2 linked regions of the Chitinimonas arctica genome follow. The protein of the gene in region 2 interacts with the protein of the main gene of each other region in a pairwise test. Links are inferred from orthologs where the notes say so. Each region holds a gene or a part of one and is shown on either strand. Other genes may lie near its edges.

Region 1 (7,173 bases), 2.4 Mb from region 2 along the record:
CTGATCGGATTGGTCCAGCTGGGCGTGGTGGAGCTGCATACCTGGAATGCGCGCCGCGACAGGCTGGACAGGCCGGACAAACTCATCCTGGATCTGGACCCGGCGCCGGACGTCGCCTGGCGCCAAGTACAAGAAGGGGCGATGCTGATTCGATCGCTCCTGCAGGAACTGGGTCTGGCGTGCTTTCTGAAGGTGACCGGCGGTAAAGGCCTGCACGTGGAAGTGCCGCTTTACCGCTATCACGACTGGGCTACGGTCAAGCAGTTTTCCGAGCGGGTGGCGCGGCACCTGGCCGCGCTGATACCGCGCCGCTTTACCGCGAATATGGCCAAGGCCCAACGCAAGGGGCGCATTTTTATCGACTACCTGCGCAATGCGGAAGGTGCGACGGCCGTGTCGGCGTTTTCGGTGCGCGCCCGGCCAGGCGCTCCCGTGGCGGTGCCGATCAGCTGGGAGGAATTGGCTGAAGGGGTTCGGTCCGATCAATTCGGTATCGAAGCCACCCTGCAGCGCCTACGGGACCAGTCGGCCGACCCCTGGGCGGATTACGATTCGCAGCGGGCCCGGCTGACCAAGGCAATGCTGGCAAGGCTGGGGCCGGGCTGATGGCCGAGCATCCAACCTATTCCCCCTTCAGTTGCAAAGCCCGTTCATACAAGGCGTTGCGATTTCCGCCGGTGATTTCCGCCGCCAGCTTCACCGCCTGTTTCATCGGCAGTTCACGCACCAAGGGTTGCAGTATGGCGTCGAAACCGGCTGCATCGTCCTGCACGACCACCGGGGCGGCTTCTACCAATACGACCAGTTCGCCTCGCTGCTGGTTGCCGTCGGCGGCGACCCAGCTCGCCAGCTCCGCCAGCGGTGCACGGCGGATGGTTTCGAAAGTCTTGGTCAATTCGCGGCAGACAACGGCGATGCGCTCGGGTCCGAATACGGCTGCCATATCGACCAGGCTGTCGGCAATGCGATGCGGCGCTTCAAAAAAAGCAATGGTATGCGGCAGGTTCTTGAGCGTCTCGAATTCCTTGCGCCGCGCCGTGCTCTTGGGTTCGGGGAAGCCATGGAACTGGAAGCGGGGCGATTGCATGCCGGCGCCGGCCAGCGCGGCCAACAGGGCGGAGGCGCCGGGGATGGGGACGACCTTGAAACCGGCGGCATGGACGGCGGCGACCAGGCGAGCGCCGGGATCGCTGACGGCGGGGGTGCCGGCATCCGAGACCTGGGCAATCGCCTGGCCGGCGCGGAGCCGCTCGATCAGTTTTTCGGCCGCTTCGCGTTCGTTATGCTCGCGTAGCGACATCATCCGGGTGGCGATGCCGAAGTGTTTAAGTAATTGGCCGGTAACGCGGGTGTCCTCGGCGGCAATCAGATCTGCGCCGGCAAGGATGGCTTGGGCCCGGGGCGTCAAATCGCGCAAATTCCCGATGGGCGTAGCCACCACATATAATGCCGGACGATCAATTGGATACGGCTCGTCATGCACGGTATAGCAACCTTTCGCTGGATGCCGCTTTTCGCGGCGGCGCTACTCTACCTCGGCTTACCTGGCCCAGCCAGTGCGGAAGAGGCTTCCGACGCAAGGACGGAAGAGAATGTGCCCCATATTGCCTTGATTCTGCCGACCAAGGCGAAGAGCCTGGCCGCGCCGGCGGAAGTGGTGCGGCAAGGGGCCATGACCGCGGAATTGAAGCTGGGTGACGACAATACGCCCAAATTGCGGCTTTACCCTACCGGTGAGCGCGATGAGGAGGCGTTGATCGCCTATCGCCAGGCCGTTGCCCGGGGCGCGGTGGGCGTGATCGGCCCATTGACGCGGGGATCCATTGCCAAGCTGGCGGCCTATGGACGGTTGGAAGTGCCGGTATTGGCCCTCAATAGCCTCGATGGACTGAACGCCGCCAGTGCGCCGGCCAATTTGTTCGCGCTCGGGCTTTCCATCGAAGCCGAGGCGCGCCAGATCGCGCGCGCCATGCAACGCGACGGCTGCCGGCAGCCGGTGGTGGTAGAGTCCAGCGGCCCGTTGGCGCGCCGTATGCGCGACGCATTTTCGAAGGAGTGGCAGCTGATCACCGGCAAGGCGCCAATGATATTGGCCCTGGGCGCGGACAAGGAAGCCGTCTGGAAGTTGAAGGACAAGGTAGCCGCCTTGAATGCGGACGCGCTGTTCCTCGCTGCCGACCAGAAGAAGGCGCGGCTGGTCCGGCCTTATCTGGGCAGCGCCCGGCCGCTGTATGCCACCTCGCAGGTCTGGGGCGGCAAGTTTGGCAAGGTCGGCGGTACCAATGTGGATCTGGTGGGGGTGAAATTCGTCGATATGCCTTGGCTGCTGGAGCCTTACCAAGGTGACGTGCTGGCTTTCAAGCGGGCCGACAAGCCTTTGAATCCCGATATGCAGCGGCTCTATGCGCTGGGTATCGATGCCTATCGGCTTAGCCTGTTGCTCCTGGTTTCGGCACCGGGCGCCGCCATTGAAGTCCAGGGCGTGACCGGGACCCTGCGTTTGTCGGAAAGCCGCCAGTTCAGCCGCGAATTGATGAGCGGCGAGGTGGGTGGCGTGCCGCGTACACCGGCGCCACCCAAGCAGGAGGCGCCCCCGCCTGCGCCCGCTGCCGCACCGGCAGAACCAGGCAGCGCCAAGCCGCAGGGATACTAGACTCGCCGCGCCCGGATTGTCGCGCGCCAGGGCAAGGAGAGCGTATGCCACCAGGCAAAGGCGAGGCGGCCGAACGGCGGGCGGCGGATTTCCTGCTGACGAAGAAAGTCAGGATACTGGCACGCAACTGGCGATGCCGTATGGGCGAGATTGATTTGATCGCCGATGACGGCGGTATCCTGGTGTTCGTCGAGGTGCGCTACCGTGCCAAGGGGCGCTTCGGCGGTGCGGCCGACAGCATCACCGCAGCCAAGCAGGCCCGCCTGGTCGCGGCGGCCCAGCTCTATCTCGCGACTTTGCCCCGCATGCCGCCTTGTCGCTTCGATGCGATATTGCTGGATGGCGACGACGCGCCGCGTTGGCTGAAAAATATAATCGAACTGTAATTGAAAAAAGCCTCACCCATTTTGAACTTAGGGATATCCATATGGATCTGATCGATCGCGTGAACCAGCACTTCCTGGATAGCATTGCCGCCAAGGAAGAAGCCCGCGAACTCTTGACCGCTCCGGCAGCCGTTGCGGCCGAGCGGATGGTGGCCGCATTGATGGCCGACCGCAAAATCCTGGCCTGCGGCAATGGCGGCTCGGCCGCCGATGCACAGCATTTCGCGGCCGAGATGGTCGGCCGCTTCGAGAAGGAACGGCCCGGCCTGGCGGCATTTTCCTTGACGACCGATACCTCGGCGATCACGGCCATTGCCAACGACTACGATTACGACCTGGTGTTTTCCAAGCAGGTTCGTGCATTGGGGCAGCCTGGCGATGTGTTGCTGGCGATTTCCACTTCGGGGAATTCGGTCAATGTCATCGAAGCCATCCATGCGGCGCATGAACGGCAAATGACGGTAATCGCGTTGACCGGCAAGGACGGCGGCAAGATCACCGAATTGATGAAGGGTGACGATATCCAACTGAATGTGCCGGCTAAACGTACCGCCCGCATCCAGGAGGTTCATATCCTGTTGATCCACAGTATTTGCGATGCAATCGACTGCATCTTGTTGGATGGAGAGTAAACACGTGTTCAAACGAATCAGCCTGCTGCTATTGTCGCTACTGGCGGCCAGCCAGCTCACCGCCTGTTTTCCCTTGATCGTCGCCGGCGCCGCCACCGGGGTGGCCGTCTCGCAGGATCGCCGCAGCACTTCCGTGGTGTGGAACGACAAACAGATCGAATCGCGGATAGGTGATCGGGTGTCCGCCAAGTTCGGCAGCCTGAGCCACGTCAATATCACCAGCTTCAACCGCAGCGTGTTGCTCAGCGGCGAAGTGCCTGACGAAGCGACGCGCACCGAAGTGGAGAAACAGGCGCGCGAGACCCAGGATGTAAAACAGGTCTACAACGAGCTGGCCATCCGCTTGCCTTCCAGCCTGTCGTCCCGCACCGCCGATGCGGCCCTGACCACCAAGGCCAAGGCGCGCATGATGGATGCCAACCGCTTTTCGCCCCTGCATGTGAAGGTGGTAAGCGAACGCGGGCAGATATTCCTGCTGGGTCTGGTCAAGCAACAGGAAGCGAAGGATGCGACCCAGTTGGCCAGCCAGACGGCGGGCGTGGAAAAGGTCGTGACCTTGTTCGAATATATCGATTGATGGTGTGTTGGGGGCGCTGACCTTACGTCGGCCTCCCTAGCGATGTCGAACGGCCGATTGTCCGGCGCGGACGACATCGGCCAGGCGCTTGTTTTCCAGCAGGCGCTGGCGCTCCCGGATCCCCCGCAGGATAAGCTGCTTCAATTCTTCTTCGCACCAGGGTTTGCGCAGCAAATGGAAGATCTGCGCCTCGTTGACGGCCCGGATCAGGCCCGGTACGTCGGTCGAGCCGGAAAGAATGATGCGTATCGCATCTGGCTGGTGGCGCCTGAATTGGCTCAGGAATTCGACGCCGTTCATGCCGGGCATGCGGTAGTCGGAAATCACCAGGTCATAGGATTTGATCTCCGCAGCCATCAGCGCGCTGGCGGGATCGGGATAACAGTCGACCGCTAAGGCGATCGGCTGGCCTTGCTCGTCCTCGACCCGGGCCAATTCCCTGCTGAGCGCATTGAGCAGATTTTGCTCATCGTCCACGAGCATAATGTAATGCATGGGGTCTCTGCGGATCCAATCGGTCCGGTTTCGGGAAACGCACAGTTATACGGGCGCTATAATAATAGCCACCTCCCGCAAGATGGTATGGGTCAGCGCATGAAGTCGCGGCCCGGATACATCCAGTTCGTTCGATAGCCGTTCAATGGTGTTGCCGGGCAGGGGACCCCCGCCTTCCTGTCTTAGCAGGCCGGCGATTGCCTGGGCATGGTGGATGATTCTTTTCAAGCGGGTCGAGCAGTCCGCCAGGTCGGGATAGTCGCGGATGGCCTCGATGATCGTGTCCGGGATATGCCATTTCTTTAGCATCAGAATGCCCAGTTCCGCATGGCTGAAGCCAAAAACCTCCAGCTCTCTTTCCAACTCCTCGCCGGTGCGCTCGTTGCCGCGATAGATTTCCTCCGCCAGCGTGCGGGCGTAGACCAGCATGGTGAGCTTGCCTATGTTATGCAATATGCCGATGGTGAATGCGATATCGCGTGGCTCGCCCCACTCTTCGGCTAGCACCTTGGCGCAGATACCGGTCATGACACTGTGGGCGATCAGTTCATTCGCCATGAGATCGGCGCTGGAGATATCGAAGGCATCGAGGATGATGCCGCGCAAGACGATCGCACTGGCCGCCGAAAAGCCCAGCACCGTAATGGCCTGCTTGACCGAGGTGATTTGCTTGCTGAGGCCGAAGAAGGGCGAGTTGGCTACCTTCAAAAGCCTGAGAATGCTGCTCGGATTGCCGGATGCGCTACGTTCCAGTGCCGCCAGCTCGTCATCATGTTCATGGCCGCCGCCGATAAAGGCAACGATGGCAGGATTGTGCCGAGGCAGCTTGTCGCCATAGGCAGCCAGCCACTGCTCGGCCGGGCTGGGCAGGTCCAGCGCTTCGGTATTGATTTTCATAGCGGATTGGCCGGCCTGCCATGGCTGGCCGACTTTCCGCCGTTTTCGTATTCGAGCCTGTCCGAAGCCTGCGGAATAAAGGTCAGTATCATGCCGGCAACGGCGTTATTGGCATTGAGCGGCGTGTTCTTGAAATTGAATTGGCGATTTTCACTTTCGCGATAGGTCCCCGCCGTTTTATTGCTTTTCAGCGCCATGACCACTTCGTAAGGGAGCAGTGAATAGATATCAAGCCCGGGACAAAGCGCCGGAAACAAGCGCGAGGCTTGCTGGTTATTGACGGCGATGGTGCCGTCCAGGGTGTAGCCGATAATGGCGACCGGCGCCTGGTGCAGCACTTGCTGGGTGATCTTCAGGATGGATCTGCCCACATCGCGTTCGGTGCTGACATTGGCCAAGGCGATCTCCAGCTGGTGCTTGGTCTTTTCCAGGGCGACGTTCTTTTGCTGCAACTCCTCGGAGAGCCTGAAATTGGTCATCTTCAGTTCGTACTGTTCAAATGCCTCGTCGACCTGCTCCAGCAGTGTTTGATCATCCCAGGGCTTGGTCAGGAAACGGAACACCGAACCGCGATTGACGGCATCGGTGATCGAATTCACCTCGGTGTATCCCGATAAAACAATGCGCACGCAATTGGGCTGCAGCAGCTTGGCGGCGCTGAGGAACTCGGTGCCTTTCATGTGCAGCATGCGCTGATCGGAGATGATCACGCCGACCGGATGTTTGCTTAATATCAGCAAGCCCGACTCGCCGGAATCGGCGGTCAGAATGGTGTAGCCCTCGCGCCGGAATAGGCGTGTGAGCGCGGCGATGATATTGGCTTCATCATCGACCAGCAGGAGTGTGCGTTCCATGCGTTCGGCTTCCTCGTCCTCAGCGTGTCCTCACGGCCGGTTATTGCGCGCCTTCCATTGCCGATCGCCCCTTGCTTCGCCGACAGGGCGATCGACACGGAGGCTGCGATTCGGCATGAAAGGGCGGGCAGCGATCTGCTGCCCGGCTCTCGTGGACTTGGTCTGGTTTGAGATTAGACCAGTTCGCTACGCATTTCCCTGCGGAATCAACCGCGCGCCGAACTTCTCGGCCATCTCCGGCAGCAGGCGCAGGGCGTCTGCATTGGACGGCGAGAATACCGCTTCGGCGGCCACGTTCCAGTCGCGCCATAGCCAGCCGCTGTGCTCGCGCACCGACAGGGTAGGTTCGAACAACTCCGGGACCAGCAGTCCGAAAACGTGTTCGGTATTCTGGATCACCCCCGGGGCGTAGCGATGGCGCCAGATCTCGTAGATTTCCCACTCGTTGCAGATGCCCCAGTCCTGCAATTCGTGCAGGTCCGTATCGATGCCGACCTCTTCCTGCACTTCTCGGCGGGCGGTGGCGCGCGGGGTTTCGTCTTCTTCCAGGCTGCCGGTGACCGATTGCCAGGCATCCTTGAAGTCGGTGCGTTCAATGATCAGCGACTTCAAATCGGGGGTGTAGATGACGACCAGCACGGATTCCGGGCGTTTGTAGGGGGCGGGCATCGAGCGGGGT
Region 2 (7,089 bases):
GGCGCAACAAGGCGGCGCGTGCTTCGGCGGCTTCGCTGCGATGAAACGAACGCTTGGCCCGCACGATCAGATCCAGCCCAACCAGCTTGGCCGCCTCGTGTCGGAACAGCTCGCGCGCGGTACGCTTGATCAGGTTGCGGCCCACGGCACGGCGTTGGACTTTTTTCGAGACCACAACGCCCATCCGAGCCCGGTCCAGCTCGTTCGGCTTGACCCATACCTGGAAAAAAGAATTTGCCTGGGTACGGCGCAAATTAAAAACGGATGAAAATTCATCCGTTTTTAACAAGCGTTGCTGCCTAGTGAAGCGGTACGTCAAGCGTCGCTCAAACCGAAAGGCTGTGACGGCCCTTGGCGCGGCGTGCGGCCAGAACGGCGCGACCACCACGGGTACGGCTGCGAACCAGGAAACCATGGGTACGCTTGCGACGAATAACGGAAGGTTGGTATGTACGTTTCATTGCGGTGCCCCTGAAGACTTGGCGTGTCGTGTGAATAAACGTGTGATTAGACGGAAAAAAAGCATATGTGTCAATGGCCTTATTTTCCACAGCCTGTGGATAAGCCTCCTGAAAGTGACTAGAATAAGCGGCCGATTAACCCTGCTGTCGCACCTGTCCTGGCATGTGACAGCAGCGCTCCGGCCGCGCGCCCCCTGAGGTACAGTCGCGCTAGAACTGCCGTTCGCACAAACCTCGGCCGCGCCGCACGATTCCTATAAAAAATGACATTACCCGTTGAACAATTTTGGCCGAACTGTCTTGCTCGGTTCGCCGAGGAATTGTCTGCGCAGCAGTTCAACACCTGGATCAAGCCGCTGGCTTGCTCGGTGGAGAACGAGGCGTTGCAGCTGTACGCGCCTAACCAGTTCTCGCTTCAGTTCGTCAAAGACCGTTTCCTGGTGCGTATCGAGAAGTACGCCGCCGAATATTTCGGCGAGGGCGGCTGCCTTATCGAACTGCGCGTGGGCGAAGCCCAGGCGCGCCCACAGGTAGCCAGCGGTACCAGCACACCCGCGCCCCAGGCCGCCGCGACGGTTGCCAAACCGCACAGCCCGCCCGGCAAGTTGGCGATGGCCAACGAAACCACCCGGCTCAATCCGAATTTCACCTTCGATACGCTGGTGACCGGTAAAGCCAACCAACTTGCCCGCGCCGCCGCCATACAGATCGGCGAAAACCCGGGCACCGCCTACAACCCGCTGTTCGTCTATGGCGGCGTGGGCCTGGGCAAGACCCACTTGATCCAGGCCATCGGCAATCTGGTGCACCAACACCGGCCCGATGCCAAAATTCGCTATATCCACGCCGAGCGCTATGTTGCCGACGTGGTCCGCGCCTATCAGCACAAGGCTTTCGACGAGTTCAAGCGCTACTACCACTCCCTGGACCTGTTGCTGATCGACGATATCCAGTTCTTCTCCGGCAAGAACCGCACCCAGGAAGAGTTCTTCTACGCCTTCAATGCGCTGATCGAAGGCCATCGCCAAGTCATCATCACCTCGGACCGCTATCCGAAGGAGATCGAGGGAATTGAAGACCGGCTGATCTCCCGCTTCGGCTGGGGCCTGACCGTGGCGATCGAACCGCCCGAGCTGGAAATGCGGGTGGCGATTCTGCACAAGAAGGCCGAGTCGGAAGGCTTCAAGCTCGATTCCAGCGTGTCGTTCTTTATCGCCAAGCATATCCGCTCGAATGTGCGCGAACTGGAAGGCGCCCTGAAACGGGTGCTGGCCTACTCGCGCTTCACCGGCGAGCAGATCACGCTGGAAGTGGCAAAGGAAGCGCTGAAGGATATCCTGGCTTCCGGTAACAAACTGATTTCGGTAGAGAACATCCAGAAGACGGTGGCTGATTTCTACAAGATCAAGGTTTCCGACATGCACTCCAAAAAGCGGACTCGCGACATTGCTCGTCCGCGCCAGGTGGCCATGGCGCTCGCCAAGGATCTGACCCAGATGAGCCTGCCGGCCATCGGCGAAGCCTTTGGCGGCCGTGACCACACCACGGTGATGCATGCCTGCAAGACCATCGCGGCGCTGAAGCAAGGCGACGCGACGATGAATCACGATTACAACGTCCTGGCCCAGATCCTGCGTAACTGAGCCAGGCCGGAATGGTTTTAAGGGAAGTGCCGAACACCCCCTCGCCCTGTAGCGCGACACTCCCGCCACAGGCCGCTTGAGGGGATTTAAACGAGATGTCGTTGATTTTTAATGAAAAGTGGTGAACTGACAGTTCTCCACCGACATTTGTTCAGCGCTTCCGCAAGAAATGTGGATAAGCTTGCATTGCAGATTGGCGCCGAAAAGCGAACACAATCGATACACAACGGCAGGCAAGACTATCCACAGCGAGATTTGGCGGTAAGGTACTGAAGCAGAAGTGGAAAACGGGTTTTCCACAGAAACTGGCTACCTCTATTTATCTATCTTCAGGAACTACTACATTATGTTGCTGATACAAGCAGAACGCGATTCCCTGCTCAAGCCGCTGGCTACCGTCACCGGTATCGTCGAGCGTCGTCACACGCTGCCTATCCTGTCGAACGTACTGATTGGCAAGCAGAACGGGATGCTCACCTTCCTGGCGACCGATCTGGAAATCCAGATCACGACCGAGTACCCCAGCCCTGAAGGCAGTGATTTTCAGCTGACCGTATCGGCCAAGAAGTTCCAAGATATCTTGCGTGCCATCCCGGACGGCACTACCGTCAACCTGGACCAGGACGACAGCCGCCTGACCGTCAAGGCAGGCAAGAGCCGCTTCAATCTGCAAACGCTGCCGGCACAGGACTTCCCGCGACTGACCATCGATACCAGCGTCAAGAGCGTGATCAAACTGCCGCAACGCCAGCTGAAGAACCTGATCAGCCGGGTTCAATACGCCATGGCGCATCAGGACATCCGCTATTACCTGAACGGTCTGTTCATCCTGACCGAAGGCAAGGAATTCAAGCTGGTCGCCACCGACGGCCATCGCCTGGCTTTTGTTGCCTGCGAAATGGAACACGAAGTCGAACGCAACGAAGTCATCCTGCCGCGCAAGACCATCCTCGAGCTGTACAAGCTGCTGGCTGACATCGACGACGAAGTCACCATCGAGATCGCGCAGAACCAGGTCAAATTCGCGTTCGGCAATATCGTCATCCATTCCAAGGTCGTGGACGGCAAGTTCCCGGACTACAACCGGGTGGTACCAACCGGCAACGACAAGCTGGTACCGCTGAACCGTCAGCAGCTGCTGTCGTCCCTGCAGCGCGCAGCCATTCTCTCCAACGAGAAATTCCGTGGCGTTCGCATCGTATTGGGCGACGGGACCTTGAAGATCATCTGCAACAACAGCGAGCAGGAAGAAGCGACCGAAGAGTTGGAGATTCCTTACCAGGGCGATCCGCTCGATATCGGCTTCAACATCGGTTACCTCATCGACGTGCTGACCAACCTGGACCATGAAGCACTGGTTTTTGCCTTTGGCGACCATGCCACCAGCAGTACCCTGGTAACCGTTCCGGAAGAACCCAATTTCAAGTATGTCGTGATGCCAATGCGCATTTAGGCGCGGCCGCATGACCAAGCCGGCCATCTCGGCCGGCTTTGGCATTTTTATCAGTACAGCAGCAGGTGGATAAAAGATGAGCGATCAGGAATACGGCGCAGACAGTATCAAGGTGTTGAAAGGCCTGGAGGCCGTACGTAAACGCCCTGGCATGTATATCGGCGATACCCAAGACGGCAGCGGCTTGCACCACATGGTGTTCGAAGTGCTGGACAATGCAATCGACGAAGCGCTGGCTGGTCACTGCAACGAGATCAAGGTCATCATCCACCCGGATAATTCCATTTCGGTGGAAGACAACGGCCGTGGCATCCCCACCGATATCAAGGAAGACGACGAATTCAAGCGCTCCGCCGCCGAAATCGTCATGACCGAACTGCACGCCGGCGGTAAATTCGACCAGAACAGCTACAAGGTATCCGGCGGTCTGCACGGCGTGGGCGTATCCGTCGTCAATGCCTTGTCGGACTGGCTGCGGCTCACCATCCGTCGCGACGGCAAGGTGCACAGCATGGAATTCCGCCAAGGCGAAGCGGTGGAGCCACTCAAAGTCGTCGGCAAGACCGAACACCGCGGTACCGAAGTGCATTTCCTGGCTTCACCGGAAACCTTTGGCCTGATCGAATTCCATTTCGATATCCTCGCCAAGCGCATTCGCGAGTTGAGTTTTCTCAACAACGGCGTGGCCATCGTGCTGATCGACCGTGTGCACGGCAAGGAAGAGAACTTCTCCTATTCCGGCGGTGTACGCGGCTTCGTCGAGTACATGAATCGCAACAAGACCGCCTTGCACCAAAAGGTGTTCTACGCGCTTGGCGAAAAAGACGGCATGAGTGTCGAAGTCGCCATGCAATGGAACGATTCCTACCAGGAAACCGTGCAGTGCTTCACCAACAATATCCCGCAGCGGGATGGCGGTAGCCATCTGACCGCCTTGCGCCAAGTGATGACACGCACGCTCAATGGCTATATCGAAAAAAGCGAGATCGCCAAGAAAGCCAAGATCGAGACCGCCGGCGACGATATGCGCGAAGGCCTCACCTGCGTGCTGTCGGTGAAATTGCCCGACCCCAAGTTCAGCAGCCAGACCAAGGACAAACTGGTCTCCAGTGAAATCGGTCCGATCGTGAACGAGGTCATCAGCGAAGCACTGAACAACTTCCTGCTGGAAAACCCGATCGAAGCCAAGATCATCTGCGGCAAGATCGTCGACGCCGCCCGTGCCCGCGACGCCGCCCGCCGCGCCCGCGAACTGACCCGCCGCAAAGGTGTCATGGACGGCCTGGGGCTGCCCGGCAAGCTGGCTGACTGCCAGGAAAAGGATCCGGCCCTGTCCGAGATCTACATCGTCGAAGGGGATTCCGCCGGCGGTTCCGCCAAGCAAGGCCGCGATCGCAAGTTCCAGGCCATCCTGCCCCTGCGCGGCAAGGTGCTGAACGTAGAACGCGCCCGCTTCGACAAGCTGATTTCCAGCGAACAGATCGCCACCCTGATCACCGCGCTCGGTTGCGGCATCGGCAAGGACGATTTCAACCTGGAAAAACTGCGCTACCACCGCATCATCATCATGACCGATGCCGACGTGGACGGCGCCCACATTCGAACCCTGTTGCTGACCTTCCTGTATCGCCAGCTGCCCGAACTGGTCGAACGCGGTTACGTCTACATTGCCCAGCCGCCCTTGTACAAGGTCAAGCATGGCAAGAACGAGCAGTACCAGAAGGACGATCACGAACTCAACCAGTACCTGTTGAAACTGGCCTTGAGCGGTGCCCAGCTGATTCCTCGCAGCGGTGCCGATCCGCTGGAAGGCCAGGCATTGGACCTGATCGCCCGCCAGTACCTGCTGGCTCAGGCCGTAATCGAGCGCGAAAGCCGTTTGATCGACCCGACCGTGTTGTATGCCTTGCTCAGAACCGGCGCGCTGGACATGAGCAGCGAAGCGGCGGCTCGCGAGTCTGCTACGCGTTTGATGGCTGCCATTGCCGATCCGGCTTTTGTGCTTGAGCCGTATCATGACGACAAGAACGATGCGTTTATCCTGCGTCTGAAAAAGACCGTGCACGGCAATATCGCCTTCCAGTACCTGGATCACGATTTCCTGCATTCGGGCGACTATGTGCAGCTGCGCCGTACCGCGGATATGCTGTCTGGACTGCTGGATGCGGATGCCGTGGTGAAGCGTGGCGATCATGAAAAGCCGGTCAGGGAGTTCAAGGACGCGCTGGAGTGGTTGCTGAACGAAGTGCGCCGCAATATGACCGTGCAGCGGTATAAAGGTCTGGGTGAGATGAATCCGGATCAGTTGTGGGAAACGACGATGGACCCGACTGTACGGCGGTTGATGCGGGTGCAGATCGAGGATGCCATGGCGGCGGATGATATCTTCACGACGCTGATGGGCGACAATGTGGAACCGCGTCGGGCGTTTATCGAGAAGAATGCTTTGATTGCGCGGAATATTGATGTTTGAGGGTGTTGTCGGGTGCCACAGAAAGTGAAAACTGTGCCAAGTTAGTGAAAAGTCTGTGACACAGTTGTTGAAAAAGCCCTCACCTTTCGAGGGCTTTTTTGTACCTCAGTCGGAAATGTAAGCTTCACTGTGCTAATGAAGTAGCTCAGTTGGTGCATCAGGTATCGAGGCCACCCTTGCCTGCGCTCGCGTGTGCATGATCATTCGTGATGTTACGAGCCATGCTCCTCTGCTTCCCAAAGGTGGCTTACATCTTCAACAGAACGCTCTTTTCGCGCTCCAATGCCCGCCTGGCCGCAGGGCGGTTGATGAGGCGATCCTTCATTGCGGTGAGATGTTTCAACTCCTTGATTGGCAATCCAAGCTCCTTTCCCCAGGGGTAGAACACCAGGGTATACGGATCGGCGACCGTGAAGTGTTCGCCCATGACCCACTGGCTGTGCGCCAGCATCTGGTCGATCTCGCGCAGATAGGCCCAGAAGCTCTCCTTGCCATGTGCCTTGATGGCCGCATGCGTGGCCTTGTCGTCACTGAACCGCTCCGGATGCACGAATTGCATGAAGGCGGGGTGGACGCTGCTTGACAGCCAGGCACACATCGCGATGGTGCGGGCGTGATCGAGCTGGTCGGCCCCGAGCAGTTCGGCATTGGGATAGGTCTCCCCGATCCATCCAAGGATCGCGGTGCTTTCAAGCAAGACCCGTCCGTCATCAAACCGCAGCGCCGGCACCTTGCCGCGAGGGTTGATTGCCAGGTAATCGGGTTTCCGGTTCTCGCCAGTGAAGATGTTGATCTTCTTCGCCTCGAAAGTCGCGCCGGCTTCCTCCAGCGCGACATGGCTCGCCATCGAGCAGGCGAGTGGACAGTAATAGATCGTCAGCATGGTCTTGGCTCCTCAGTAGGCCACCGTGAAGCGCTCGCTGTGGTGCCGGGGCTGCTCCGCTTCGTCCAGCATCGCTGATGCAAAGTCTTCCAGCGAAATTCGGCTCTCGCCTTTCGCATCGGTCAGCAGGTGATCCTTGCCAATGCGATACCGGCCGGTGCGCTCTCCAGGTACCA

The links.
Region 1: the proteins of dnaA (region 2) and FNU76_RS00245 interact in binary tests that used the Escherichia coli proteins (3 or more experiments, as listed by UniProt). The link is inferred for Chitinimonas arctica from one-to-one orthologs.

The regions. Positions count from the first base shown.
Region 1 is NZ_CP041730.1:41,805-48,977, reverse strand. What follows is about bases 1,878-4,875. They hold FNU76_RS00245 (phosphoheptose isomerase), read left to right. Parts: upstream 1,878-3,080; coding sequence 3,081-3,671; downstream 3,672-4,875. Other genes in these bases: FNU76_RS00230 (HDOD domain-containing protein), read right to left, coding at 4,789-4,875; FNU76_RS00235 (response regulator), read right to left, coding at 4,285-4,743; FNU76_RS00240 (BON domain-containing protein), read left to right, coding at 3,676-4,248; FNU76_RS00250 (YraN family protein), read left to right, coding at 2,698-3,039; FNU76_RS00255 (penicillin-binding protein activator), read left to right, coding at 1,878-2,653. Also shown: ligD (DNA ligase D), read left to right, coding at 1-606; rsmI (16S rRNA (cytidine(1402)-2'-O)-methyltransferase), read right to left, coding at 623-1,438; more of FNU76_RS00255, read left to right, coding at 1,478-1,877; more of FNU76_RS00230, read right to left, coding at 4,876-5,640; FNU76_RS00225 (response regulator), read right to left, coding at 5,637-6,494; nudB (dihydroneopterin triphosphate diphosphatase), read right to left, coding at 6,681-7,163. UniProt on the Escherichia coli protein: Required for the timely initiation of chromosomal replication via direct interactions with the DnaA initiator protein.
Region 2 is NZ_CP041730.1:2,451,937-2,459,025, reverse strand. Bases 1-2,914 are described here. They hold dnaA (chromosomal replication initiator protein DnaA), read left to right. Parts: upstream 1-724; coding sequence 725-2,104; downstream 2,105-2,914. Other genes in these bases: dnaN (DNA polymerase III subunit beta), read left to right, coding at 2,451-2,914; rpmH (50S ribosomal protein L34), read right to left, coding at 327-461; rnpA (ribonuclease P protein component), read right to left, coding at 1-385. Also shown: more of dnaN, read left to right, coding at 2,915-3,557; gyrB (DNA topoisomerase (ATP-hydrolyzing) subunit B), read left to right, coding at 3,634-6,030; FNU76_RS11125 (glutathione S-transferase family protein), read right to left, coding at 6,278-6,913; FNU76_RS11120 (NAD(P)-dependent oxidoreductase), read right to left, coding at 6,926-7,089. UniProt on the Escherichia coli protein: Plays an essential in the initiation and regulation of chromosomal replication. Binds in an ATP-dependent fashion to the origin of replication (oriC) to initiate formation of the DNA replication initiation complex once per cell cycle.